DNA from 2 places in the Chenggangzhangella methanolivorans genome. Region 2 is predicted to be linked to the other one. Evidence: riboswitches for the same ligand, from Rfam matches in the RefSeq annotation. Region 2 holds a riboswitch; the other holds the start of a gene.

The links. Region 2 has a riboswitch for thiamine pyrophosphate ahead of thiC (phosphomethylpyrimidine synthase ThiC). Riboswitches for the same ligand answer to the same signal wherever they lie in the genome.
Positions count from the first base shown of each region.
Region 1: linked by a shared signal. The riboswitch ahead of thiO (glycine oxidase ThiO) and the one ahead of thiC (phosphomethylpyrimidine synthase ThiC) in region 2 are both predicted to bind thiamine pyrophosphate.

Region 1 is NZ_JBHRXS010000004.1:596,274-610,514, forward strand. It holds gene ACFOWB_RS08215 (aminotransferase-like domain-containing protein) at 1-453, opposite strand, end outside; gene ACFOWB_RS08220 (BrnA antitoxin family protein) at 739-1,032, shown strand; gene ACFOWB_RS08225 (hypothetical protein) at 1,047-1,277, shown strand; gene pqqA (pyrroloquinoline quinone precursor peptide PqqA) at 1,522-1,602, shown strand; gene metC (cystathionine beta-lyase) at 1,701-2,879, opposite strand; gene ACFOWB_RS08240 (hypothetical protein) at 3,159-4,250, shown strand; gene ACFOWB_RS08245 (hypothetical protein) at 4,305-4,583, shown strand; gene ACFOWB_RS08250 (thiamine phosphate synthase) at 4,590-5,204, opposite strand; gene ACFOWB_RS08255 (thiazole synthase) at 5,376-6,155, opposite strand; gene thiS (sulfur carrier protein ThiS) at 6,158-6,355, opposite strand; gene thiO (glycine oxidase ThiO) at 6,324-7,325, opposite strand; TPP riboswitch at 7,406-7,508, opposite strand; gene ACFOWB_RS08270 (hypothetical protein) at 7,626-8,909, shown strand; gene ACFOWB_RS08275 (hypothetical protein) at 8,919-9,422, opposite strand; gene bluB (5,6-dimethylbenzimidazole synthase) at 9,536-10,261, shown strand; gene ACFOWB_RS08285 (siderophore-interacting protein) at 10,399-11,475, shown strand; gene ACFOWB_RS08290 (amidase) at 11,490-12,662, shown strand; tRNA gene ACFOWB_RS08295 (tRNA-Thr) at 12,683-12,758, opposite strand; gene ACFOWB_RS08300 (MFS transporter) at 12,910-14,241, opposite strand, start outside.
Region 2 is NZ_JBHRXS010000006.1:793-15,033, forward strand. It holds gene ACFOWB_RS11255 (ABC1 kinase family protein) at 45-1,430, shown strand; gene ACFOWB_RS11260 (catalase family peroxidase) at 1,466-2,449, opposite strand; gene ACFOWB_RS11265 (hypothetical protein) at 2,667-2,864, opposite strand; gene ACFOWB_RS11270 (aa3-type cytochrome c oxidase subunit IV) at 2,863-3,156, shown strand; gene ACFOWB_RS11275 (2,3-bisphosphoglycerate-dependent phosphoglycerate mutase) at 3,278-3,919, shown strand; gene ACFOWB_RS11280 (bestrophin-like domain) at 3,924-4,688, opposite strand; TPP riboswitch at 4,792-4,901, shown strand; gene thiC (phosphomethylpyrimidine synthase ThiC) at 4,998-6,878, shown strand; gene ACFOWB_RS11290 (hypothetical protein) at 6,965-7,450, shown strand; gene ACFOWB_RS11295 (hypothetical protein) at 7,503-9,173, shown strand; gene ACFOWB_RS11300 (tetratricopeptide repeat protein) at 9,187-10,053, opposite strand; gene rpsU (30S ribosomal protein S21) at 10,244-10,465, opposite strand; gene ACFOWB_RS11310 (5-(carboxyamino)imidazole ribonucleotide synthase) at 10,879-11,961, opposite strand; gene purE (5-(carboxyamino)imidazole ribonucleotide mutase) at 11,966-12,475, opposite strand; gene ACFOWB_RS11320 (hypothetical protein) at 12,697-13,077, opposite strand; gene ACFOWB_RS11325 (hypothetical protein) at 13,083-13,457, opposite strand; gene ACFOWB_RS11330 (YdcH family protein) at 13,699-13,923, opposite strand; gene ACFOWB_RS11335 (YdcH family protein) at 14,136-14,241, shown strand, end outside.

The sequences.
Region 1 (14,241 bases), on a different contig from region 2:
CGGTCCGAGGACCGGGCGGAGCCAGGCCGCCCCCGCCGCGCGGTCGGCCGAGGAGCCGGCGCCTGGATGATAGGACATCAGCGCGTCGACGTCGGAGCGCGCCACGAGGTCCGCCACGCCGCGCCCGACCGCGTCGGCGAGCCTTACGCCGCGCGGGGCCGGGGGGATGTTCATGCCGAGGTCGAGCGGAGGGGCGCCGGGTTCCTTGCGCGCCGCGACGAACGAGCCGCGGCCCGTGACGGCGTCGAGCAGACCGCGGCGGCGCGCTTCGGCGTAGGCTCTCGTCACAGTCGTGAGGTCGACGCCGACGGCCTGTGCGAGAGAGCGTTGCGGCGGCAGGCGGTCGCCTTCGCGCAGAACGCCGGATCCGACGTCGCGTGCGATGGCGTCTACGATCCGGAGATAGAGCGGGCCGCTCCCGGAGCCGAGTTTCGGGGCCCATGCGGTCGCCATCGGCGCAACGTCCTCCAAACAATCGCGCCAATGTATGGCGGGCGGCCGAAAGATCATAGCGCGCGAGGGACGCGCGGAACAAAGCGAGACGGTCGGGATTCGTTCTCCGCGACCGGATCGTGAACGACGGAGCGTGCGCAAATTCCTACCTTGAGGTTAAGACCCGACGAGGATCGGGCGGCTTTCGCGAAGCCGATTTCGCCGCGACGGTTTTCGCCAGTCGGAAACGCGTCTCGGCCGCGCTATGTTGGTGCGCCAGAGGGCGCGAACCCAAGGAGTCGAAGAATGTCCCGCCGTCCGACCAATCCTCGCGCAGCAGCGGAGGCGGCCTTCAGGCCCGCCAAGCCTGCTGCGCCCGCACCCCAGCGCGCCGCGACGATCCCGGGCGCGCGCGAGCAGGTGACGCTTCGAATCGACCAGGACGTGCTGGAGATCTTCCAGGAGGACGGCCCAGGTTGGCAGGATCGCATCAACGCGGCGCTCCGCGATTCGGTGAGGGCGCGGCTGCTGGTGGCGGCGGGCGAAGGCTCGATCCCGGTCGACCAGCTCAACGGCGCCAATGACGACGGCGCCGGCTGACGGGAGGAGACGAGATGTCCGATACGACGACGCCGGCCGGCTGGCGGCTGACCCTGCCGCTGGCGAACCTCAAGGGCGAGGACCGCGCGAAGAACGGCTCCTGGGCGGCTGCGATCCCCGACAAGGCGGCGGCGCGCAAGGCCATTCCCTACGGCGCCGCGGTGCCGAGCGCGCCGCTGCAGCCGCTCAGCGCGGCCGAGATCGAGAGTCTTGGCCTCAAGGCCGGCGAGGTGAGGCGGATCTAGCTGTCGGTCGCCTGTTCTCGCGACGCCGGCGCGAACGCGGCGATGGCGGCCGACAGGTCTGGTCAGCTTCAAAACCTGTGAGAATTCTAAGACATATCTTGCTGCGCCGCACCCAAACATGACCGATAATTAATTGGTCATCGGCGGCCGGCGTCCCTATGTTCAATCTTACAGGACGCGACGCAGCGATCCGACGCCGCGCGGTGCGACTACCGCGCCAGCTTTAGATCTAATGGAGGATCTTATGGCTCTCTGGACCGCCCCGATCGTTGAAGAGACCCCGGTTGGCCTCGAGGTCACCTCGTACAGCCCGGCCGAGCTCTGAGCTTCTAAGCTCAGTCCTTAGTCAATACGGAAACCCCGCGCGGCCCGACCGCGCGGGGTTTTTGTTTGTCTTGACGTCGTCTGTCGTCGCGCTTCTCCTCAACAGGCGGCGGCGTATCGCTCGAGCCCTGCCTCAAGGTCGGCGATGAGGTCTTCGACGTCCTCAAGACCGATGTGAAGCCGCACGGTCGGACCCTTGGGGGCCCATCGCGACGCCGTGCGGATCGGCGTCGCGTCGTAGGGGATGGCGAGGCTCTCGTAACCGCCCCAGGAATAGCCGAGCCCGAACAGCTCCAGCCCGTCGAGAAACGCCTCCACCGCCTCGAACGGACCGGGCGTCAGCTCCAGCGCGAACAAGCCGCAGGCTCCCGAAAAATCGCGCTTCCAGAGGTGGTGGCCCGGATCGTTCTCGAGCCCCGGATGCATCACGCGGGCGACCTCGGGACGCGACTGAAGCCAGCGCGCCACTCTCAGCCCCGACGCCTGGTGATGGGCGAGCCGCACGCCGAGCGTCCTCAGCCCGCGCAGCGCGAGGAACATGTCGTCCGGCCCGCAGCAGAGGCCGAGAGCGCCATGCGTCGCCTTCAGGGCGGCGGCGTAGGGCTGCGTCGCCGAAACGTAGCCGATCAGCACGTCGGCGTGTCCGCCGAGATATTTGGTGCCGGCCGACAGCGACAGGTCGACGCCATGGTCGTGCGCGCGGAAATAGAGCGGCGTCGCCCAGGTGTTGTCCATGATCACCGCGGCGCCGCGGGCGTGCGCGGCTCCCGCGATCGCCGGCACGTCCTGCACCTCGAAAGTGAGGGAGCCTGGGCTCTCGACGAAGACCGCGCGGGTGTTGGGCCGCATATGCGCGGAGATGTCCGCGCCGAGGGCGGGATCATAATAGTCGGTCTCGATCCCCATGCGCTTCAGGAAGCCGTCGCAGAACCGCCGGGTCGGATCGTAGACCGTGTCGACCATCAGGAGGTGATCGCCGGCGCTCAGGACAGACAGCAGCGCGAGCGAGACGGCCGTGACGCCGGACGGCGCGAGCGCTACGTGGTCGCCGCCCTCGATCGTCTGAAGCGCATCAGACAGCGCGTCGGAGGTCGGCGTGCCCCGCCGGCCGTAGGTGTAGCGTCCGCGCGCGGCCTTCATGTCGGCGACGGTCGGCCAGACCACCGTCGAGCCGCGCACCACCGGCGGATTGACGAAGCCGTACGAGTCTTCCGGATCACGGCCGGCCGTCACGAGGTCCGTCAGCGTTCCGTAGTTTCGATCGCCGCGCCGCGCCATGCATCCTGATCCTTCGATGCGCCCCGGGTTTCATTGGGGGCGGGCCCGCGCGGCCGTCAAGCGCCCCCAAGGCGCGGCTCCGTCGCCGCCGAATGCGCAAGGCCCGGATTTCTCAACGAAATTCAAGTAATCTTTAGCCGTTCAAAGACTTGATCGCTCGAACAGCTTGTGGTTATCCGACGCCCCGACTAACGTCACGCCCGATAAAAGCTTTGGGGGAGAACAATGACGCACGTCCACATGCGCAGTCTGTCCGCGGCTTTGGTGGGGGCGTCGCTCATGGCCGCCCCTTCCGCCTTCGCCCAGAGCCGGGCGACGACGGTCGTTCCGGCCGAAAAGGGCCGGGTCACCGGCGAGATGACGATCGACTACGCTTCTCGATCCGAGCGCTCGTCCAGTGGCGTCGACACCTACGAGTTGAAGAAGCTCACGGTCGCCGACCTCTTCATCATGCGCGGCCAGGTTCAGCGCCAGCCCGGCGAGCGCATGACCTACAGCATCAAGTTCGACGTCTTCAATCCGGCGAACCCGGGGCAGGTGGCGACCGACGTCGCGATCCTGCGCGGCGACCTGCCGATCGACAAGCGCGGCCGCTATCTTCCGGCCGACGGAAACCTGCGCATCGACGTCGTGAAAGGGCAGCAGACCTCGTCACGCTATGGCGGCGTGCTGCAGGGGCGGCGCGTGACGAAATGGTGGGACGTCGCCGAGCGGCTGCGCGCGGCCAAAACCGACGCCGAGAAGATCTATTCGCGCGTGGTCGAGGGCAAGACCGTGTCGATCACCGTGAAGAATCCGGATCCGCTCGGCTTCGAGAGCCTCGCGCTCGCCGCCGGACCGTTCTCCTACCTCACGGCCGTGAAGGTGAACGGCAATCTCGACTACGACTACGAGCTCGGAAACTGGCTCACCGACGCCAACGGCCTCAACTTCTACTACACGATCGCCGACCGCCCCTACACCGACCGGGTCACGGGCTCGATCCGCTACGTCGAGGAGGAGGGCCGGTTCGCCGATCCGACCGGCCAGATGCGCGAATACACCGGCTATTACGACTACAACCTGCGCTGGAACGAACAGGCGACCTCGCAAGACGCCTCCTTCTTCCCGAGCGCTGGCGGGCAGTCGGATCCGGACGCCTTCTTCGCCTCCAACGACCAGACCAAGCCTGGCGTCTACGGGCGGGTCTACTACAAGGACAGCGAAGACTACTGCAAGAAGGTCAAGAACGACAAAGGCGAGGACGAATGCGTCGGCCCGACGCGATCCGAGGTCGTCTATGACCTCAAGGCCGTCGGGCTGAACTATCAGCAGCTCGCCGCGTGGTTCAAGATGGAGCCGCTGGCGCTCGGGCCGCTCACCGACGAGTGAGCGACGCCGGAACCTTGTGCGCGCGTGATCGCTTCGCTTCGAGAAGCGACACGCATGCGAGGGTTCATGACGCCGGGATCGCCGAAACCGGAAGCCGAAGACAGCGCCGCCACCGGGGCCTCCGCGGCGGAGGCGGAAAGACCAGTGGACTTCGAGCCGGATCGAGGCGCGAAGCCCGGCAAGGGCAAGGATCCGAAGGATCAGCCGCCTGACGCCGCCGAACGGCTTGGGACCAAGCGGCGTGACGGTGAGAAGGATGAGACGAACGGCGCCCCTCCCGGCGCTGTCTCGCCCGAAAACCTCACCACCGAAAGCGACGACGGAGCTTCCTGACCGCGATCAGGCCGTCTCGCGGGTCACCGCGATCCATTCGCGGGCGCGGGCTTCCGGGTCGACGGCGCCCAACACGTCGTTGACCACCGCGACCACGTCCGCGCCGGCGTCGAGGCAGAGGCGCGCCCGTTCCGGCGTCAGCCCGCCGATCGCGACCAGCGGCCTGTCGTCGATCAGCCGCTTCCATTCGGTGACGCGCTCCACTCCCTGAGGCGCGAACGGCATTTTTTTCAGGATCGTCGGCCAAACGGGACCGAGCGCGATGTGGTGGGGGTCGATCGAGAGCGCCCGGTCGAGCTCCTCATGGGTGTGGGTCGAGACGCCGAGTTTCAGGCCCGCGGCCTTGATGGCCTTCAGGTCCGCGCCGTCGAGGTCCTCTTGCCCGAGATGCAGGAACTTGGCGCCCTCATCGATCGCGATCTCCCAAAAGTCGTTGATCACGAGATCGGCCCCAGCCTTGCGGGCGAGCGCCAACGCATCGCGAATCTCGCCGCGCAGCTCTTCGGCCGGCCGGTCCTTGATGCGGAGCTGGATCAGCTTCGCGCCCGCGCCGAGCATGCGGCGGACCCAGTCGAGGCGGTCGACCACGGGGTAGAAAGGATCGAGTTTCGCGGAGGTCATAGGCGTTCCGAACAGGCGGTAAAGGTGGACCGAGGCGTCGTGACCTTGTCCCGGCCTTGAGCCGGGACCCAGAACCGAGACGCCGGCGAGAGAGAGCGACGAGCGTCCCGACAATCCCGGAAACGGCGTCGGTTCTGGGTCCCGGCTCAAGGCCGGGACAAAGGCGGCGCTTTACGCGAAGGCCCGCCCGAACACCGGCGTCGAGGGCGCGGCCATGTCGCGCGGCTCGATGCAGCCGGCCTCGAAGCCTGCGCGGCCGGCCTCGATCGCCTGGCCGAAGGCGCGGGCCATCGCTACCGGATCGCCGGCCTTCGCGACCGCCGTATTGAGCAGCACGGCGTCGTAGCCGAGCTCCATGGCGTGCGCCGCGTGGCTCGGGCGGCCGACGCCGGCGTCGACCACCAGCGGAACCTCGGGGAAATGCGCCCTCAGGCTGCGCAGCGCGTAGACGTCGTTCAGCCCCATGCCGGTGCCGATCGGCGCGCCCCAGGGCATCAGCACCTTGCAGCCGGCCTCCAGCAGCCTTTCGGCCACCACGAGGTCAGTGGTCGTGTAGGGGAACACCTCGAAACCGTCGTCGGTCAGGATCTTGGCGGCCTCGACAAGCCCGAACACGTCCGGCTGTAGGGTGTCGGCCTCGCCGATGACCTCGAGCTTCAGCCACGAGCTTCCGAACACTTCCCGCGCCATCTGCGCCGTGGTGACCGCCTCCTGAACCGAATGGCAGCCGGCGGTGTTCGGCAGCACCTTCACGCCGAGACCCTGGATCAGCCCCCAAAAATCCTGGCCTTCGCGCAGTCGCCCGGATTCGCGGCGCAGCGACACTGTAAGGATCTCGGCTCCGGAAGCGCGGGCGGCGTCGGCCAGCACCTGCGGGGAGGGGTACTGCGCAGTGCCGAGCAGCAGGCGGGAGCCGATGGTCTCACCGTAGAACGTCAAGGGTCCGTCCATCGTCATCCTCCCTGTCGCGGCGCGACGATCTCGATGCGGTCGCCGTCTTCCAGTCTTTTCGTCGCGCGCGCGGCCGCCGGCACGAAGGCGCCGTTCACCGCGGTCGCGACTTTGGCGTCGCCATAGTCGAGCGCGTCGAGCGCGTGGCCCAGCGTCTCCGCCTCGACCTCAAGCGCTGAGCCGTTGACGATCAGCCGCATGGGGCGTCTCCGAAACCTCTTCGAGGGCCTCCGCGGCCTCCCGCGCGAGCGCGGGGGTGAGCAGGAAGCCGTTGCGATAAAACCCGTTCAGCCGCAGCACGCGGCCGGACCTCTCCAGCCGCGGCAGGTTGTCGGGGAAAGCGGGGCGGACGTCCGCGCACATCTCCACGATCTCCGCCTCGCCAAAGGCCGGATGCAGCGCATAGGCGGCGTTCAGAAGCTCGACGGCGGAGCGCGCCGACATCTTCGCGCGTGAAGAACTCTCGATGGAGGTCGCGCCCACCATGAAGATGTCGTCGGCGCGCGGCACGACATAGAGCGACAGCCGCGGATGCAGCATCCGAACCGGGCGCTTGAACGCGATCTCCGCCGTGCGCAGCAGCATCATTTCTCCGCGCACGCCGCGGAGCTCCGGGACGGCGTTCCTGGCCGCGAGGCCGCGGCAGTCGAGCACGGCGTCGGCGTCGAGCGCCTCCGGGTCGGCGTCGACGCCGAAGCGGACAGCGCCGCCGAGCGCTTCCAGCCGCCGCACGAGCGCCGGCAGCGCCTCGCGCGGGTCGACGTGGCCTTCCTCGGGAAAGAACAGGCCCTTGTCGAAGCGGCCCGAGAGGTTCGGCTCAAGCTCACCGATCCGCACGGCGTCGGCGTGCTCGAAACGCTCCGTCATCCGGGCGAAACGGGCGAGTTCGGCGTGGTCCCGGCGCGAGGCGACGACCAGCGTGCCCTCGATCTTGGCTTGCGAGATCTGGCGCGGCCACCAAGCGAGCGCTTCGGGACCCTTTTCGGCGACCTCCTCCTCGCCGGCTTCGGCTTCGCACCAGGGCGCGATCATTCCGCCGGCCGACCAGGCGCAGGCGGCTCCGCCGAGGCGGGGGCTCCGCTCCAGCACCTCGACCTCATGTCCGCGCTCGGCGAGTTCGACCGCCGCCACGAGGCCGGCGACGCCTGCGCCCACCACGGTGACGCGCATCTCAACGTCCTTCCCGGCCGCAAAGGCCGCAAGGGATCCGGACGTCGCATCGCGAGAAGGAACGGAGAGGTCGGCGCTGACGCGCCGTTTGCTCCCGTCCCTTCGCCGGCATGACCCGGATCAGGTTCAAAGGGTCCGGCCGAAGCCGTCTCAGCCCGTCGCCGGGCGCCCCTCGGATGATGAGGAAACTGTGGGGGCGGGGCAGGGCGGTGTCAACCGCGCGCCATGGATCTTCACCGATGCTAGTCTGGCGCGCGAACGCCATATTCGCGTGCGAGCGAAGTCTGATCGGGGGACGCCGTGACTGCAACATTGACCCGTCGTGGGTTTTTCCTCGGTCTGGCGGCCGGCACAGGTCTCGCTGTCGTCGACGCCCATGCGCGTCGCGCCGAACGGCCGGTCTCGATGGCGGCCGCAGGCGTCAAGTCCGACGGCAGCGATCAGCAGGCGGCGATCCAGAAGCTTTTGAGCGCGGGCACGCCCCTCGACGGCGGCGGCGCCACCTATTGCGTTTCGAACACGTTGCGGCTCTTCGACGATGGGCTGCTCCAGAACGCGACCATCAAATACATCGGTCCCGACATCGCCAAGATGGCTGAGTACGGGGTCATCACGGCGATGAACGTGACCGGGCCGACGATCCGCGACGTTCGCGTCGACCGCAACGGCGCGCGGACCAGCGGCGTGGCGCTTACGAGCGCAGCAATCGCCGTCATCGGCTGCACGAAGCCGGTCGTCGCCCGCTGCGACGTCACGGGCGACGGCAAGGGTTCCGGCGTCCTCTGGCGCGCGAATGTCGGCGGACGGCTGTCGAACGTGACCATTCACGACATGACGTGGGAGGACGACGCCGCGCGCGACGACGTGCTTGTCGGCCTCGCGCTCGACGGCGCCAACACCGACAACCTCATTTCCAGAGTCGTGGTGAAGAACCTGCTGGGATATCGGGCGTCCGGCTTTCCGCGCGGCGAGACGCGGTTCCAGACGAAGGCGCTCTGGACCCGCGGGATCTCGCATTGGACCGGACCCGGCTCGTCGGGGAATGTCTTCTCGGACTGTCAGGTCTCCAATGTCGATCAAGCCTTCGATGCGCCTGGGCGGGGACTGCGGTTCGAAAGATGTTCGGCGACGGACTGCTACACGTGGGGCTTCAAGCAGGCTCACAACGGCTTCGGCACCAGGTTCACCGATTGCGTGGCGACGCGCTGCGGCTATGCGGGCTTCGTGTTTTCCCAGACGCAGGCCGCGGGCGAAATGACCGTCAAAGTGCTGCGCATCGTCAATTGCCGCTCGATCGATAGCGGAACCTCCAATTGCACCGGATCGCCCACGACGACGAGCACGCCGGTCGGCGTGCCGGCTCTCTGGGCGGATCCCAAAGCAAGTGGTTTTCTCTTCACGGGAGCGAGCGGGCTTTCTCCGGAAGACGTGGAGATTCTCGGAGGGGCCGCGACGGATCGCTATGGCCGCATGGTTTTCGGCGTGAACAACGCGACTGCGTCCCGGACGATCTCCGTCGACAGGGCGTTCCTCTCACAAGGCTCCGCGAGCGCGCCGACGGCGAATGTCGGGCGCCTGAACTAGTTCGGACCGTCATCGACCGGGCGGGCACGCTTTGGCGATCTTCGCGCGGACCTCGGCGACGCCCTTCGTGGAGAACGTCGTCTCGCGACGCGCGCCGGCCGCGTCCGCGAGCATGACGCGAAGCTCCCCGTCGTCCGAAAGCGCAGCGAGGAACGCTTCGACGCCCTCGCTCAGAAACGCCGCCTTGCCGTTGGTCGAAACATCCCAACGTCGGGTCTCGGACGAATGATCGTCGACGCGGGTCGTGATCTCGATCTGGCCGCGCGACAATCCCCAGCCCCCGGAGCCGCCGACCAGAAATTCGACGCGGCCGCCGAGGCAGCGCGCGACGAGATGGCTCGGGTCGTTCGGATCGGCGGACGGCGAAGGCGCCGGGGCGAGCGCGGTGACGATCCCCCCCTCGCCGGTCGAGGAGGGCTCGTAGGTGTAGGTCCAGACGCCGGACTGGCCCGTTTCGCCCCAAGCCGGGACGACGGCCGCCGAGATGGCGATGGCGAGAGCGACTCTTCGCATGCTGACCGTTTCTTCCTGCTGCGGATCCTTTGCCGGGATCCTTCGACGGAGGTCATCTTGCGCGCTCGGCGGGCGAGGCCATAGACCTCGTCATCAAGTTCAAGGACCGCACGATGACCGCCCCCGCCGAGGGAACGCCGGACGACGAGGCCGACCGGGAGCGCCGGGCCGCCGGGCCCTTCGACGCGGCCGCGCGCGCCGCCGTCTACCGCGCGATCGAGAGCCGGCGAGACGTCCGCAACGAGTTCCTGCCCGATCCGGTCTCCGACGAAATTCTGGCGCGGCTGCTCAAGGCGGCCCATTGCGCACCGTCGGTCGGGCTGTCGCAGCCCTGGAGCTTCATTCTCGTGCGTTCGGCGGAGAAGCGGGCCGAAGTCGCCGGCATCGTCGCGCGGCGGAACGAGGAGGCGGCGAACATGTTCGACGGCGAGCGCGCCGCGCAGTATCGGCGGCTGAAACTCGAGGGAATCGAGGCGGCGCCGCTCAACATCTGCGTGGTGGCGGACCGATCGCGCGGCGGACCCGTCGTGCTCGGACGCACCCACCAGGACGACGTCGACCTCTACAGCACGGTTTGCGCCGTCCAGAATTTCTGGCTCGCGGCGCGCGCCGAGGGGATCGGCGTCGGCTGGGTGTCGATCTTCGAGCCCGACGACCTGAAGCCGGCGTTCGGCCTGCCCGAGCATGTGTGCGTGGTGGCCTATCTGTGCGTCGGCCATGTCGAGCGACTGCATGTGCGCCCGGAGCTCGAGGCGCGACGCTGGGGCGAGCGGCTGCCGCTCGCCGACGTTGTCTTCGACGAGCGCTGGGGCGCGGGCGCGGAGATGTTCAATCGCTGATCGCAGCCGCTGCGCCATGCGGGCCGAACGGTGGAACCTGCTGATTTTAGAACGATTATCATCTTCGCCCGTGGCGTTGCCGGTGGCGGCTTGGATCGGTTAAGCCTGTCGCGGCCCCCGCCCGCGGAGCGCTTGCGATGACCCGACTGTTCGTCTCCGAAGCCGAAATCCGGACCGAAAACGCCGAAGCGCTCGCGGCCGAAATCACGGCCTATTGGGACGGCTACGAGGTCGAGCTCGAAACCCAGGGCTCCCGCACCACCGCCAAGCTCGGCGCGAGCCTGGGCGTGATGGAGGCGCATGGCGAGGTGCTCCGATTCCGGCTCGAATGCGCGGAGCTCGGCGTGCTCGAGATCATGCGCTCCTCGGTCACCGAAACGTTTCTGGCGCTCGGCAAGGACGAGGGCCTCAGCCTCGCCTGGCGCGGCGAGATGCCGACCGGGCGCCTGTTCGCCGATTTCCGCGAGGTGCGGCTCGTCGCCAATGTCGAGGTCGCGCCGCGCATCAGGCGCCTGACCTTCACGGGCGACGACGTCGCGCGCTTCGGCTCTGCGGCCGACATCCACGTGCGGATCTATTTTCCGCCCGACGGCCTCGCGACGCCGGAATGGCCGAGGCCGGGGCCGGACGGGCGCACGATCTGGCCGGAGGAGGCGAAACGCCCGGAGGTCCGCTACTACACGGTGCGGCGCTGGCGGCCGGAAGCCAACGAGATCGACGTCGACTTCGTGATGCATGAGGACGAGGGGCCGGGCTGCGCCTTCGCGTCCCGGGCGACGCCCGGCGCGATCGTGGGCATGGCGGGGCCGGTGGGCCGCGTCGCGCCGAAGGACGGCTGGACGCTTTACGCAGGCGACGAAACGGCGCTGCCGGCGATCGCCCGAATGCTGGAGGAGGCGCCGCGTGAGGCCGCAGGCGTCGTCTTCATCGAGGTGAACTCGCGCGCCGACGAGATTGCGCTCGATGCGCCTGCCGGCGTCGCCGTGCGCTGGCTGCACCGTCGCGGCGCGCCCGCGGGCGCGACCGATCTGCTGCATCGCGCCGTGATCGCCGCGCCGCTGCCGATGGACTCAGATCCTTTCGTGTGGGCGGCCTGCGAGGTCTCGGCCGCAAAGGCCATCCGCAAGCATCTGAAGGCGAAAGGGCTTGCGCGCGACCGCTTTCTCGTCGTCGGGTACTGGCAGCGGGAGGCGATGGACGCCGCCGCGGCCTGAGAGGTTTTGCGCGCGTGTTCGTCGACGAGATCGGAGCCCTTGTCCCCCACGGAGCGGTCGAGCGTGAGCCGACGGCCGACGGGCCGCTGTCCGGCCTGACCTTCGCGCTGAAGGATCTGTTCCATCTCGCGGGCGTCCCGACAAGCGCCGGCAATCCGGACTGGCTGAACACGCACGACGTTCCGTCCGAGACCGCCCCGGTCCCCGCCGCGCTGCTCGCCGCGGGCGCGCGGCTCGCGGGCAAGACCATCACCGACGAGATCGCCTGGAGCCTCAACGGCGAGAATTTTCACTACGGCACGCCCAAGAACCGCGCGGCGCCGGGGCGCATCCCTGGCGGTTCGTCTTCCGGCTCCGCCGCTGCGGTCGCCGCGGGGCTCGTCGATTTCGCGATCGGCACCGACACCGGCGGCTCGGTGCGGCTGCCCGCAAGCTATTGCGGGCTCATCGGCCTGAGGCCCACCCACGGCCGCATTCCGATCGACGGCGCGGTGGCGCTCGCGCCGAGCTACGACACGGTTGGTTGGTTCGCGCGCGACCTTGCGACCTTCGAGCGGGTGGGGGGCGTTCTGCTTGGCGCGCCCGAAAAGACCGTGGAGCCGGCGCGCCTGCTGGTCGCTGACGACATGTGGGCGCGCGCCCGACCCGAGACGCGAGAGGCGCTCGCGCCCGCGCTCGAGAAGCTGACGGGCCTCTTTGGCGGCGCCGACCATGTCGAGGTGTCAGGCGCGCGCGGCGCCGGCTGGCGCGACGTGTTCCGCATCATCCAGTCGGCCGAGGCCTGGTCGCTTCACGGGGACTGGGTCGAGCGCGTCCGCCCGACCTTCGGTCCCGGCGTGAAAGAGCGCTTCGAGGCCGCCTCAAGGCTCTCCGCCGACGAGATCGCAGGCGCCAAGGCCGGGCTCGAGACCATCCGCGCGGAGATGGAGGCGCTTCTGCCGCCGGGCGTGATTCTCGTGTCGCCGACCGTCCCCGGGATCGCTCCGCTGATCGGCACGCCCGAGCCTGAGCTCAACGTCTTCCGCGCCGCGGCGCTCGAGATGTTGTGCCCTGCGGGTCATGCCGGCCTGCCGCAGATCTCGCTGCCGCTGGGCGTCGTCGACGGCTGCCCGGTCGGCCTCTCCCTCGTCGCGGCGCGCGGCCAGGACGAGGCCCTGATCGCGCTGGCGGGACGGCTGCTGGGCTGAGGCTTCCGCCGAGACGTCCGTGGTGCCGCGTGCAGGGATCGAACCCGCGACCCCCTGATTACAAATCAGGTGCTCTACCAACTGAGCTAACGCGGCGCCGGCGGACGACCTTCGGGATCGGCGCATGGCGCTGTTCTTAGGGATAGCGACCGATCTTTGCAAAACGATTGCGCCGTCGTCCGGCGAAAAGAAAAAGGCCCCGCGGTTCGCCGCGGGGCCTTTTCCGTTCTCGGGCAGGCCTGAGCGGTCAGGCGTGCTCGTAGGTGGTGATGTCGCGGTCCTTGGTCTCCGGCACCAGGATGATGCCGATGATGAAGGTGAAGACCGCGAAGCAGATCGGGTACCAGAGGCCGGCGTAGATGTCGCCGGTCGAGGCCACGATCGCGAAGGAGGTCGCCGGCAAGAGGCCGCCGAACCAGCCGTTGCCGATGTGGTAGGGCAACGACATGGCGGTGTAGCGGATGCGGGTCGGGAAGAACTCGACCAGCGCCGCGGCGATCGGGCCGTACACGGCTGTCACGTACAGCACCATGATGGTCAGGATGCCGATGATCTTCAGCGCCTGCATGTTGCCGAGCGCGGCGAAGAACCCGTTGACCTTGACCTTCTCGGCGTCGTTGGCGGCCGGATAGCCGGCCGCGACGGCCGCTTCGCCGATCGTCTTGGCGAAGGTGGCGGCCTCGAACGGCACTTCCGTCCCGTTGACCGTGACCTTGGTGGGCGAGCCCGCCGGAGTCTCGACCTTGGTGTAGCGCAGCGCCTGCTGCGAGAGGGTGCGCCGCGCGACGTCGCAGGGCGCGGTGAACTTGCGGATGCCGACGGGGTCGAACAGCGTGCCGCAGGTGGCGGGATCGGCCGAGACCTCGATCTTCACGTTCTCGAGCGCCCGCTCATATTTCGGGTTGGCCACCGAGGTGAGCGCGCCGAACAGCGGGAAGTAGGTGACCGCCGCGATCAGGCAGCCGCCGAGGATGATCGGCTTGCGGCCGATCTTGTCCGACAGCGCGCCGAAGAACAGGAAGCCGCCGGTGCCGATGATGAGCGACCAGGCGATCAGCACGTTGGCGGTCAGAAGGTCGATCTTCAGAATGTTCTGGATGAAGAACAGCGCGTAGAACTGACCCGTGTACCAGACCACCGCCTGGCCGACCACCAGGCCGAACAGCGCGATGAGAACGAGGCGGGAGTTCTTCCACTGTCCGAAAGCTTCGGTGAGCGGAGCCTTCGAGCGCGTGCCTTCCTCCTTCATCTTCGTGAAGGCTGGCGACTCATGCATCTGCATGCGGATGTAGATCGAGATCGCAAGCAACAGGATCGAGGCCAGGAACGGGATGCGCCAGCCGCCCTGCAGGCCGAAGAACAGCTGGAAGTCCGTTTGGAACGCCTGCTCGCCCATCCACAGGCGCAGCGACACGATGACCGCGAGCGACAGCAACAGGCCGAGCGTGGCGGTGGTCTGGATCCAGGCGGTGTAGAAGCCGCGGCGGCCGACCGGGGCGTGCTCGGCCACATAGACCGCCGCGCCGCCGTATTCGCCGCCGAGCGCCAGGCCCTGGAGCATGCGCAGCACGATCAGGAT
Region 2 (14,241 bases):
GCCGCTCTGGTCAACCAGACGCTTGCGCACGACGTATGCCGACCATGAGCGAGCGCGACATCGAACGAAACCGTCTTACGGCCCGCATGGGCCGCTACGCCCGGGTCGGGGCCAATGTCGGAGGCGTCGCGGCGCGGATCGCCACCGCGCAGTTCCGCGGCCGCGCCGAAGGACGCGACCAGCGCGCGGCCGATCTTCGCGCGGCGCTCGGGGGGCTGAAGGGCCCGATCATGAAGGTGGCGCAGCTGCTCGCCACCATCCCCGACGCGCTGCCGCCCGAATACGCCGCCGAACTCTCCCAGCTCCAGTCCGACGCCCCGCCCATGGGCTATGGTTTCGTGCGCCGCCGGATGGCGGCGGAGCTCGGTCCGGACTGGCTGGAAAAATTCGGGTCGTTCGAGAAGGAGCCCGCCGCCGCCGCCTCGCTCGGGCAGGTTCACCGCGCGACGACGGTCGACGGACAGGCGCTCGCGGTGAAGCTGCAATATCCCGACATGGCCTCGGCGGTGGAGGCCGATCTCGGCCAGCTCCGCCTGCTGTTCGACCTGAGGGGGCGGTTCGACAAGTCGATCGACACGAGCCAGATCGTTCAGGAGATCGGCGCGCGCATCCGCGAGGAGCTGGACTATCGTCGCGAGGCCAAGCACGCCGCGCTCTACGCCCGCATCCTCGCCGACACGCCCGAGGTGCGGGTGCCGGGCGTCCATCGCGCGCTCTCGACCGGACGCCTGCTGACGCTCGACTGGCTCGAAGGCCGCAAGCTGCTCGAGTTCAAGGAGGCCTCTCTCGAGATCCGCAACCGCCTCGCCGTGGCGATGTTCAAAGCGTGGTGGCGGCCGTTCTCGACTCATGGCGTGATCCATGGCGACCCGCATCTCGGCAACTACGCGGCTTATCTCGAAGACGGAGAGCCGCAGGGCATCAACCTGCTGGACTATGGCTGCATCCGCGTGTTTCCGGCGAGCTTCGTCGGCGGGGTCGTGGATCTCTATGAGGGGCTGCGCGACGGGGACGACGCGCGGGTCGTCCACGCCTACGAGACCTGGGGCTTCAAGGGCCTCAAGCGCGAGCTGATCGACGTGCTGAACATCTGGGCGCGCTTCATCTACGGCCCGCTGCTCGACGACCGCGTGCGCACGATCGCGGACGGCGTCTCGCCCGGCGAGTATGGGCGAAAGCAAGCGTTCCAGGTCGCGCAGGAGCTGAAGAAGAAGGGTCCGATCACCGTGCCGCGCGAGTTCGTCTTCATGGACCGCGCGGCGATCGGGCTCGGCGGCGTCTTCCTGCATCTCGCCGCCGAGCTGAACTTCTCGCAGCTGTTCCGCGACGCGATGGCGGGCTTCTCGGTCGAGGGCGTGGCGGCGCGCCAGCGGGCGGCGCTCGAGGCGGTCGGTCTCGGCGGCGACGATCCGTCTCCGTCCCGTCCCTGATCAGGGACGGGACGGTTGGGCGAACTCGCCTGGCGTCACTGCGCCCGCCGCACCACCGAGATCGCGTAGGCCGGGGAGCGGATGGCGAACATCGGGTCGTCCTTCGGCCCCTCGACGCCTTCGGCCAGGATCGTCGGGTCGAACGTCTGTCCGTCGCAGGCCGAGGCCTGCTCGATTTTGGCGATCTCGACGGTTCCAAGCGTCGTGGCGGGGCGGCTCTCCTCGTCGGGCCACATCGCGGTGACGTCGTTCATCGGGTCGCCGTCCTTCGTCGGGATCGCCACGAGGTCGAACACGACCGGGCCCTTGGCGAGCCGCTCGGTCAGCTCGGCGACATAGAAATCCTTGCCCTTGGCCTTGGCCTCGTCGTCCGTGAGTCCGGGGGCCTCGGCCTTGGGCGTGAATTTCAGCTTCGCGACGGTCGCCTTGCCCGAGGCGTCCGTGAGCGTGAAGGCGTGCGCGCCCCAATAGGGAACCGTGGCCCAGCTCGCAGGGATCGGCTTTCCGGCGAGCCATTTCGACTGGTTGGCGGCTTCGGGGTTCGCAGCCGTGAAGGCCTTGATCTTCTCCTGGTCGGGCTTGCCGTCCGGCCCGGGCGCGCGCGCCTTGAAGCCGGCCAGCATCTGGTCCGGGTTCTTGGCCCCGAACACCGGAGCCGAGATGAACACGAATTCCGAGGCGTCCCCCTCCGGATCGATGCGGAGCGCGAAGCCGCGCGTGACGCCCTTGGTGAAGTCCGGGATGGCGGGATTGCCGCCGCCCATCGAGAACCGGGCGACGACCGGCAGTTCGGCCTTGGCGAACATCGCCGACTTCGACATGGCCTTGCCGTCGGCGGACGGCTTGAAGGTTCCGGCCACGCACTGGCCCTTGGCGCCGCTGATGCGCGCTTTGTGCTTGCCCGCCACCGCTTCCTGCGCGTTGACGATGGCGTTGACGTCAGGCGCCTGCGCGAGGGCGGGAGCGGCGAGGGCGAGGGGGCCTGCGAGCGCAAGCGCGAGGCGAAAGGACGGCGTCATGGGGGGATCTCCCGGAGGCCGGACCCTGATGGCCACGCCTGTCGCCCACGCTCTGCGCGTTTAGAACCGTTTTCAACTGGAGCTTGGCCGCGGTCCGCGGAGCCGTACGAGCGACGACAGGCGGTCGGAAACTGACGCCGGCGTCAAAGTCGTCGATCGCGCAATGGATTGGCGCGCGACCGGCCGCTTGCGGCCTTTCCGGTCCGGCCCAGGCGGTTCACGCTGTTGTCATCGCCTGAGCGTCGGATAAGCCGCCGCGGCGCTCGGGCGCGACGCTGGACCATGTGTCCTGGACCGTCGCCCGATCAGCTGATTTTCCGTCCGAATCCGCGGCGTTTGGCCGATTGCCCACGCCCGCCGTTTCGGCTAAACGCGATTTGAAGCAAGCAACAAGAACGCCGAGGAAAGCCTGCATGGCCGAGCACGCTCCGACCGAATACGCCACCGCGACCGGCAATGACTACGCCGAGCACGAAGGCACCTACTCGCTCGTCATGAAGCTCTCGAAGGTCGCCACCGCGGCCGTCATCCTGATCGTGATCTCGCTCGGCATCGGCGGCGTCACCGGCCACTGGGGCCTGTGCGGTCTCGGCGTCGTCGCGGCGCTCGTCACCGGCGTGATCGGCGGCCTCAGCGAGAAGGGCACGATCCTTCCCACCGTCGTCGCGGGCGTGGCCGTGGTCGGCCTCTGGCTCCTGATCAAGTGACCTGACCGGCGCGGCGCCGTCACGGGCGCCGCGCCGATCGACGTTTCGAAAGGCCGGACCGCGAGGTCCGGCCTTTTTCATCTCGGGCCGCCGGCCCGCGCAGAGTTTCGAGTTCGCCCGCATGACAGCCGAGCCGCAGCGTCTCCTCGTCCTCGTCCGCCACGGTCAGAGCCAGGACAACGAGCGCGACCTGTTCTCCGGCCTGCGCGACCCGTCCCTGACCCCGCGCGGCGTCGAGGAGGCGCGCGCGGCGGGCCGGGCGTTGCGCGAGCTCGGCCTGAGCTTCACCCACGCCTTCACGAGCGTCCTGACCCGCGCCCGCCAGACCATGGCGCTCGCGCTCGAGGAGCTCGGCCAGGCCGATCTCGCCGTGCGCGAGGACGCAGCCCTCAACGAGCGCGACTACGGCGCGCTCGCCGGTCTCAACAAGACCCAGGCGCGCGCCCGCTTCGGCGCAGAGCAGGTGCGGATCTGGCGCAAATCCTACGACGCCGTGCCGGAGGGCGGCGAAAGCCTCGCCATGACCGCCGCGCGGGTCTGGCCGTTCTACGAGCGCGAGATCGCGCCGGCGGTGAGGGGCGGGGGCCGCGTGCTGGTGGTCGGCCACGGCAACGCGCTGCGCTCGATGCTGATGCGGCTCGACGGCGTGGATCCGCAGGCGATCGAGGAGGTGAACATCGGCACCGCCGAACGCCTCGCCTACACGCTCGCCGAGGACGGCGAACGGCTTGTGAAGACCGAGCTGCGGCCGTTCAGGGCCTGAGCCTTCACCGCCTCATATGCTCGAGCGCGGTTTCGAGCGCAGCCGGCGAGACGCGGATCCAGCCGGAGAACGGCGCGTCCATGTCGAGGATGAGGTAGAGCGCCGCCGAGATCAGCGCCGCGCCGGCGGTCATCCACACGGCCACCACGACGTTTGGGGGCGCGCGATACGCGAAGCTCGCGAAGATCAGCGACACCCACCCCACCAGCACCACGATGAGCTGCGGCGGCATGGTGCCTTCCCAGTGCTGGATCAGCGTCCAGCGCAGCTCGGTGATCTTCTGGAAGCGTTGGCGCCACTCGGCCTTGAGCTGGAGGTCCTCGGGCTCGTCCGCCTCGATCTTGCGCATAGCCGCGCCGACCTCGTCGAGCTGGGCTTCGGCGGCCTCGTCCTCGACCGTCACGTCGCGGCCGACGGCGTCCCTGGGCCATGTGCCCGCGACCGCGCGCTCGACATAGCTTGCGAGCTTGGCGCGGGCCTCGGCGGTGTCGGGGCCATGCGCGCGCAGCGAGCGGTCGAGGATGATGATCTCGGTCGCGAAGGAATGGACGTTGTGGTCGATGGCGTCGAAGGTCGTCTTCGACGAATTGATCAGCAGGCCGATCGCCATCGACGTCATGGTGACGAAGATGGTGGCCACCAGCTTGATGACGTTGTGGGTGTCGTCGCGCTGCAGCCGCTCGGGCAGCCGCGAATAGACCAGCATGCAGCCGAACGACGCGCCCGTCAGGCAGAGGAAGGTCGCAAACGCGATCAGAAGGGGAGCCACGGCCCGCATCTCCGGATGAGTCGGCCGTCCCCGCGGCCGCGCCGGACCATAGGCGCCTGCTGGTTGACGTATCGACAACCGCTTTGAACCCTCCTAACCTCCGTCTCGGTCCGAGGGGCGTCCCGCTGCGATGCGGGGCTGAGATGGCGACACGCCGATCCCTTAGAACCTGATCCGGGTCATGCCGGCGAAGGGACGGGAACCTGCGAGCGGCGAGGCCATCACGGCCGATCGACCATTCGCCCCAGACTTTGCGTCGAACTCCCCCGGATCTCCGAAACGAGAAGCATTCGAGGAGGAGATCCCGCAATGAACGTCCATGTTCCGCCGAAAGACGCGCGCGCCGCGCCCGACAGCGTCACCACAGGCCCGATCGAGGGCTCGCGAAAGGTCTACGCCGCGCCGGCTTCGCATCCCGAGATGCGCGTGCCCTTCCGCGAAATCCGGCTGACCGACGCCAACGAACCGCCGGTCCGCGTCTACGATCCGTCCGGCCCCTACACCGAGACCGACGCGCCCATCGACCTGAAGAAGGGGCTGCCGCTCGTCCGCGAGCCGTGGATCGCCAAGCTCGGCCTCGAAACCATTCCCGGCCGGGCGGTCAAGCCCGAGGACAACGGCAATGTCGGCGCCGACAAGCTGGTGGCGGCGTGCCCGGCGATCCGCGAGATCCGCCGCGCGCGGCCCGGCCAGATGGTCACCCAATACGAGTTCGCCCAGGCGGGCGTCATCACGCCCGAGATGGCCTATGTGGCCCACCGCGAGAACCTCGCCCGCGAGGCCGCGCTCGACGGCGCCAACATCCGCCATGCTGACGGCGAAAGCTTCGGCGCGAGCGTCCCGGAGTTCGTGACGCCCGAATTCGTGCGCGACGAGATCGCCCGCGGCCGCGCCATTATCCCGGCCAACGTCAACCACCCGGAACTCGAGCCGATGGCGATCGGCCGGAACTTCCTGGTCAAGGTCAACGCCAATATCGGCAATTCGGCCGTGACCTCGGGCGCGGCCGAAGAGGTCGAGAAACTGGTCTGGGCGACCCGCTGGGGCGCGGACACGGTCATGGACCTGTCGACGGGCCGCAACATCCACAACATCCGCTCGTGGATCATCCGCAACTCGCCGGTGCCGATCGGCACCGTGCCGATCTACCAGGCGCTCGAAAAGGTCGACGGCGACCCGCTCAAGCTCGATTGGGAGGTCTTTAAAGATACCCTCATCGAACAGGCCGAGCAGGGCGTCGACTACTTCACCATCCACGCGGGCGTCCGCCTGCGCCACGTGCCGCTGACCGCGAACCGCATGACGGGCATCGTCAGCCGCGGCGGCTCCATCATGGCGCGCTGGTGCCTCGCGGGGCATCGCGAGAGCTTCCTCTACGAACGCTTCGACGAGATCTGCGACATCTGCCGCGCCTATGACGTCTCGTTCTCGCTCGGCGACGGCCTGCGCCCGGGCTCCATCGCCGACGCCAACGACGCGGCGCAGTTCGCCGAGCTCGAGACGCTGGGCGAGCTCACCAAGATCGCCTGGGACAAAGGCTGCCAGGTGATGATCGAGGGCCCCGGCCACGTGCCGATGCACAAGATCAAGGAGAACATGGACAAGCAGCTGCGCGAATGCGGCGAGGCCCCGTTCTACACGCTCGGGCCGCTCACGACCGACATCGCGCCGGGCTACGACCACATCACCTCCGGCATCGGCGCCGCGATGATCGGCTGGTTCGGCACCGCGATGCTCTGCTACGTGACGCCGAAGGAGCATCTGGGGCTGCCCAACCGCGACGACGTCAAGACCGGCGTCATCACCTACCGGATCGCGGCCCACGCGGCCGACCTCGCCAAGGGGCACCCGGCCGCGAAGGTGCGGGACGACGCGCTCTCCAAGGCGCGCTTCGACTTCCGCTGGGAGGACCAGTTCAACCTCTCGCTCGACCCCGACACGGCCCGCGCCTTCCACGACGAGACGCTGCCGAAGGACGCCCACAAGGTCGCGCATTTCTGTTCGATGTGCGGGCCGAAGTTCTGCTCGATGCAGATCACGCAGGAGCTTCGCGCAGAAGCCCGCGCGATGGGCGACAACGCGGCCAAGGCGCTCGAAGCCGAGACTCTCGCGGCGCGAGACGGCATGGAGGCGAAGTCGAAGGAGTTTCTGGAGACCGGCGGCAAGCTCTACGTCGACGCCAAAAGCTGACGGTCCGGGCCTCCTCCCTCGCGCTGCGCGAGGGAGGAGGCCGTTTCCGCCTGTCGCGACGGATCCTTCTGTCCCATATCCGCGGCATGACGGGATCCGCATCAGGGGAGCGCGCAGCCTTCGCCCGGGGCTTCACGCTTCTGGACCGGACGCTCGGCGCGCCGCGTCCCAATTCGCGCCTGTGGACGGTCGTGGACGTCGCCTACGGGCACGCGACCGACTGGCGGTTGCGGGTGACGCTCGAAGACCATCGGGAAACGACCGTCTGGTTCGAGAATCCCACGGTCTTCAGGGTGCTGGACGACGGCGAGCTGCTCGACTATTGGGGCCGCCGCAGCGAGGAGAACGTCGCAGTCGGCACGCTCTACAGCATCCGCGAGAGCCCGTTTCTCGCTCAGCTTGGCGCAGGGGTGACGGCGCAGTCGCTGGGCGTCGGCGAAAGCCTCACCCATTACCTGATCGCGGGCATGGACGTCTGCGTCGAGGTGATCTCGGGCGCTCCCCCGACATTTGCGGACGAATCCGGACAGCCGGCCGGGCGCGGCGGGTCGGACATCCGTAGTCGCCCGTAGTGTTGCGCCGCCCGACGCTTTGCTAGCGTCCCTGGCCATGGCGGGAGGCGGCATGTTCAGGCTCATTGCGGTGGCGTTCGCCACGATGCTCCTGGCGTGCGCGCCCCGCGCCGCGTCCGCTCAAGACGCGGCGATCGGGGAGCCGGACCTCTCGCCCGGCGAGGTCGCCGCGGCCAAGGCCGCATGCGCCAGCCAGACCCCGGGGCGGCCCGCCAGCGGCTCCATCAAGCGCTACGTCGAGACCTTCGTCGCCGCGCATACGGAGTACGATCCGAAGACCTGCAAGCCGCACGGAGCCGGAGAGTGGCTGCCGATCGACAAGCAGCCGTGCGATCTCGGCGCCGGCTGCGGAATGATGTCGACCGGCGTCCTCCAGAACCGCCCGCTCGCGAGCGGCGCCTGCGCCGGCCGCACCTACAACTTCGCCTCGCTCTGCTACACGTGGATCCTGCATTCGAACCTTTATCTGCGCGACCGGATCGCGGCGATGTACGTCCCGCCGCAGATTTCGCCGGTCACCGAGACTTTCGAGTTGAAGGTCAAGCTCGTGAAGCCCACCAGCGAGGCCAGCGAGTTCACCCGCTGGTTCGAGGACGGCCTCGGACTGTGGCAGCAGAAGCTCGCGGCCGCCGCTGACAAAGACCTCAAATGGTCGGGCACGAGCGTCAAGGAGACCAGTCCGAGGCCGGAGAAGAAGACCAACGACACGTGCTGGTGCGCCGGGTCCACGATCCTGCCGTTCTACGAGATCAGCGGCGGCGAGTGGACCGTCGACGAAGACACGGGCGAGTGGGGACCGGACGGCGTCGGCTGGAACACGGACGCGATCGACTATTATCGCGAGAAGCGGCGGGCCCCTTGCGGGACGAGATTCCGCCAGCAGATGCAGTTCATGGTCGTCGACACCCATCCCGACTGGGAGAACTACGGGAAGATGAACGTGCTCGGAGGCTCGTTCGATAACCGGACGATGACGTCGCTCCGCGCCGGGCTGTCGAAGACGCGCGAGTACAAGGTAGTCGCGAAGAAGGCGCGGCTCGCCTGCAGCAAGATCCGGTTCCCGGACCTGCCGCCCGCCGGGCCCGGGGCCATGGCCGTGATCGACGATCCCCGGCCGGTCGCGGCCGCCGCGATGGAGATCGAGCGCGTCTCGGGACGCGCGATCTCCTACGAGGACGCGCCCTTCCGCGACCGGCGCGCGATGGCCTCGATGGTCGAGGCTGCGGAGGGCGACGCGTTCTTGGCGCCCCGGGGCGACGTGCTGACGACGCCGATGCCGTCCTCGCCCGACCAGGCCGCGGCCGCCTTGCGGGCGGCCGTCGTCCGCTACGAGGCGGGCCGGCCGGTCGCCGCCTTCGACGTCATCGAGGACGGCATGATCCGGGTCGCGCCGCGGGCCGCCGTCGACGCCTCGGGCGCGATGCGCCCCGTCACGCCCGCGCTCGACCGAAGGATCAGCCTGAAGGCGAAGCCCCGCACGGGCATGGAGCTGCTCGGCGATCTGCGCGAGGCGGTGGCGGCGGCCGAGGGACGACGGGTGCTTATCGGCACGGTTCCGACCGGCCTGCTGTCGCGCCTGAAAGTCGGTTTCGGCGCGGCCGACGAACCGGCGCGCGCGGCGCTGGCGCGGCTCGTCGCGGCCTCCGGCCGCAAGATGGCGTGGAAGCTGCTCTACGATCCCGGCTTCGACGACTATGCGCTGAACCTGACCGTGGTGGACTGACGGCGTCGCGCCGTCAGTTCTCGGTGTAGCTCGTGCCGCGCTGGCCGCCGACGCGGCTGAAGCCTTCGAGCGCGCGCTTGTCGCTTGGATTGAGGTTCAGCGCCTGCGCGTAGGACGCTCGCGCGTTGCCGAGCTCGTTGCGCTTCTCGAAGGCGGTCGCTCGGCCGAGCCACGCGTCGATGTTCTTCGGCGCGAGCGTGCGGGCGGTGTTGAAGTCGTCGATCGCGGCCGCGTAGTCGGCGAGCGCGAGATAGCTCATGCCGCGCCCGATATAGGGCTCGGCCTGCGTCACCGAGATCGCGGTCGCCTTGGTGAAGTCGTCGATCGCTTCTTCCTGCCGGCCCTGCGCCTGGTGCACGAGGCCGCGATTGTGCCAGGCCTGCGCGTTGTTCGGGTCGAGCTGCACCGCCTTCTCGAAGTCGGCGAGCGCCATGTCGGTGCGCCCCGTCGAGCGGTAGATGTTGCCGCGGCCCACATAGGCGGCCGAATAGCTCGGTTCGGCGTCGATGGCGCGGTTGTAGTCGGCGAGGGCTTGCCCGGTGTCGCCCTTGGAGCGATAGGCCAGCGCACGGTTGGCGTAGGCCTTGGCGAAGTTGCCGTCGATCTGGAGCGCGCGGTTGAAGTCGCCGATCGCGTTGTCGTACTGGCCGAGCCGCGCATAGGCCGAGCCGCGCATGTTGAGCGCCTGCGGGTCGTTCGGGTTGCTGGCGACCACCTGGGAGAGCGAATTGAGGTCGGTCGAGCGGGCCGCGTAGACGTCGGGGTCGACGTCGCGGGCCGAACCGCCGCCGCCCATGGTCTCGCAGCCGGCGAGCGCGAGCGAGGCCGCGAGCAGCAGGCTTGCGTTCCGGAGGCGGACGGAGCCGGGACGACCGATCATGGCCTCACTCACCTGTTCGCTGTGCGGTTTGGAATCCGCCACAGACACAGGCGGATTGCGGCGACATTGCGTTAGCCCGCGGCAAAGCGGGCCGCTCCTGCGCCTGAAACGCCAAAACGCCCGTCGGCGTCGCCGAACGGGCGCTTTTTTTCCAAAGCTCGTCGCGCCGCGGAAGCCCGCGGCGGCCGACTCACTTCTTCTTCTGCGGCAGCAGGCCTTCGCGCTGGGCGCGCTTGCGGGCGAGCTTGCGGGCGCGGCGGACGGCCTCGGCCTTCTCGCGGGCGCGCTTCTCGGAGGGCTTCTCGTAGTGGCCGCGGAGCTTCATTTCACGGAAGATGCCTTCGCGCTGCATCTTCTTCTTGAGGGCCTTCAGGGCCTGATCGACATTGTTGTCGCGGACGAGAACCTGCACGTGTCGCCTCAGTCTGGTTTCGATATCGCGGCCTTCACCGCGTCAAAAAAACAAAAAGACGACGTCCACGCGGATCGCGCGCGGCGTCATCGTTGAGTCGTGTCTAGCAAAGGGCGGGGCGCTTGTCCATGCGGGAGGACGTCTTCCAGGACAGTGTTGAGGCCCAAAGGTTGGGCGTTCTCCCGTCCCTGGGACAGGGGAGGGCAGGCTGGGGCGCGGTTCAGGAGAGGGCTGGACAAATCGGGCTGCCGCGGCCGTCATCTACCGGCGCCCTAGACCGGAGGCCATCCCTCCCGCCACGCCGCTTCGCGGCGCGCCGCCCTCCCGAGCCAACTCCGCCGTTGCGGAGTCGGCCATTCAGAGTGGGCAAGTCGGAAACATCCGACTTGCCTGCGAGGGAGGGAGAAGAGCCGTCACTTCACCCGCGTGACGTGCCCCATCTTGCGGCCCGGCGCCGGCTCGCCCTTGCCGTAGAGGTGCAGGGCGGCGCCGGGCTCGGCGAGCAGCTCGCGCCAGCGATTGGCCTCGGCGCCGAGCAGGTTCGTCATCACCACCTCGCCGCGCGTGCGGGTCGAGCCGAGCGGCCAGCCGGCGATCGCGCGGACATGCTGCTCGAACTGGCTCGTAGCCGCGCCCTCGATGGTCCAGTGCCCGGAATTGTGCACCCGCGGGGCGATCTCGTTCACCACCACGCGCTCGCCCGCCGGTCCGTCGACGAGGAACAGCTCGACGCCGATGACGCCCACATAGTCGAGCGCCTCCACGATCTTCTTCGCGATCGCAATGGCGGAGGCGGCGGTCTCGGGCTTGATCGCCGCGGGCACGTGGCTCGAGCGCAGGATGTGGTTCTCGTGGCGGTTCTCGACGATGTCGTAGGCCGCGAAGTCGCCGCCGCGCCCGCGCGCCGCGATCACCGAGACCTCGGCGCGGAACGGAACGAAGGCTTCGAGGATCGCCGGCTGGCCGCCCATCATGGCGACCGCCTGGTCGATGCCGAGACCCTCGCGCACCAGCACCTGGCCCTTGCCGTCATAGCCGAAGCGCCGCGTCTTCAGCACCGCGGGACGCCCCACGGCCCCGAGCGCGGCCGCCATCGAGGCGCGGTCGTCGACGGCGGCGAAGTTCGGCGTCGGCAGGCCGAGGTCGCGCAGGAAGGTCTTTTCGACGAGCCGGTCCTGCGTGGTCGCAAGCGCCCGTTCGTTCGGGAACAGCGCCTTGTGGGCCGCGACGAGCTTCGCGGTCTCGGCCGGCACGTTCTCGAACTCGTAAGTGACGACATCGACCGAGTCGGCGAACAGCGCGAGCGCGGCCTCGTCGTCGTACGCCGCGACCGTGCGCTCGGCCGCGACGTCGAAGGCGGGCGAGTTGGGGTCGGGCGCGAACACGTGGGTCTTGAGGCCAAGCGGGGCCGCGGCGAGCGCGATCATGCGGCCGAGCTGGCCGCCGCCGAGAACCCCGATGCGGCAGCCGGGGGTGAGGGGAAGGGCGACCGCCATGACCTTAGCCCTCCGAAACCGGCGTCTCGGCGACGCCGCCGGTCTGCGTCGCGCGCCATGCGTCGAGCCGCTCAGCCAGCGGCTCATCGGAGAGCGCGAGCACCGAGGCCGCGATCAGCGCGGCGTTGATCGCGCCGGCCTTGCCGATCGCAAGCGTGCCGACCGGAACGCCGCCGGGCATCTGGACGATCGACAGCAGGCTGTCGAGGCCCGACAGCGTATGGGATTGAACGGGCACGCCAAACACCGGCAGCGGCGTCATGGCCGCCACCATGCCCGGCAGATGCGCGGCGCCGCCCGCGCCTGCGATCACCACCTTGAAGCCGTCGGCCTTGGCGCTCTTGGCGAAGGCGACCAGCCGGTCGGGCGTGCGATGCGCCGAGACGATGCGCGCCTCATGGCCGACGCCGAGCGCGGCGAGCGTCTCGGCCGCATGGCGCATCGTCGCCCAGTCGGACTGGCTGCCCATCACGATGGCGACGGGCGTCTGTTCGGCGCGGGCCTCCGCGGCCATTGGTCATGCTCCGGAAAGAGAGGGTTTTTGAGGCGGCGGACGATAGGCGCCGCAGACGCGCGAGGCAAGCGCGCCGTCCGGACGCGCCGACCTTTTCGCCGTCGCGCAGAACGGCGATCCGCCTTCGAGGCCCGCCGAAAGAACAGGGGCGCCTCTGGCGGTCGACGGCTTTGTCCGACTTTGGTCGCCGGGCTAAGCCGTCGGCGCAGCGGAGATCTGCGTCACCGCCCGCAATAGACCAGCACGTTGAAGGGGCGATCCGAGAGCTGGCCGCTCAGGTTGTAGGTCCTGACTAAGATGGAGTCGACCTCGCCGCCATTGTAGACCGATATCGATCCGGGCTCGTCAGGCGCTCCGAACCTGCTGCCCTGGGTCGCGGAAAATGTGCAGTCGTAGATGCTGCGGCCGAAAATGACGAAGTAGAGGCCGGGCCCCTCCCTTCGCGTTGCGACCACCCCTTCTCCGCCGTCGAGTTGGCCGTCCTTGAAAACGCGCGCCGACATCGTGGCGACGCCGAACTGGGCCATCGCCTGCGTGAAGCCGGCGGCCGTCGAAACGACGACCAGCGCGGCGACCAAGCTTCTCTTCGCGAAGGTCGTCATGTCGATCAATCCTGGCACTTCACGAGAAGGCTGAAGTCACGTTTGGCGAGCGCGCCTTTCGCGTCGAAAGTGCGGACTTCGAGCACACGCGGATCGGACGGCGGAGTCGACTTGCCGAGTTCTACGCCGACCGATCCTGCCGAGCGGCCGTGGATCGAGCCAAACCACCCGCATTTGTCGATCTGCCGGTAGAACTCGATCTCGAACACGCCCTTTTCCTTTCTCACGGACGAAACGATTCCGGACGTTCCCCCGATCTGCTTTCCGGCGCTCGAGAAATGGCCCCAAAATTCAGCCGTGCCGGTTCCTTCGCCGGGGCGGGCCGAGGCGGGCAGGGAGACTACGAGCGCGATCGAAGCGGCAAGCGCGATCGACGACAATCTGCTCGACGGCATTTCGCCTCCATGAATACCTTAAGTAGTATTTGGTTAGATAGTCATTAATATGCAGTCGACGCAAGCTCGATTTTGCCGCTGATTGCTTTCCGACGCGACGCAGGAGGAACGATCTTTTTAGTTGATTTAGATCATGTCTGGACGAGCGACGTCATCGCGCCGATCCGCTGTTGCGGAGGACATCGAACGTCGTCGTGGTCGCGAAAGCCCGTCACGCTCCTTGCCCTCAGGCGATGATGTCGGGCGTCAGCCTGTCTTCGAGAAAGATGATGCGGTCCTTGAGGCTCAGCTTGCGCTTCTTGAAGCGCTGGATCTGAAGCCTGTCCCCGGCGCCGAGCTTCTCGAGCGCCTCGATCGCGTTGTCGAGGTCGCGATGCTCTTCGCGCAGCCGGGCGAGCTCCTCCCGGGCCGCCGCTTCCTCGGCCCGCGCCTCGTCGTCCCGCACCGCCATTCGCGCCCCGCCGTTCAACGCACAACTGTCACGCCACGCCGACTATCGCCCGCGGCCCACCGGGCGGCAAGCCGGGGCGCGCCCACGGGGCGTAAACCGGACGGTAAGCCTCCCACGTCGCTGTGAAGAATCGGTAGGCCGATGTGCATCGACAGCGTGACGGGACCGTGACATGATTCCGCTCGTCTATCTGAAACAGGGAGACGTGCTTGATGTCTATCGAGTCGCACATCGCCGAGCTCGAAAAGAAGCATCGCGCCATCGAGAAAGAGATCGAGGTGGAGATGATGCATCCGAACTCCGATGAAGTTAAGGTTT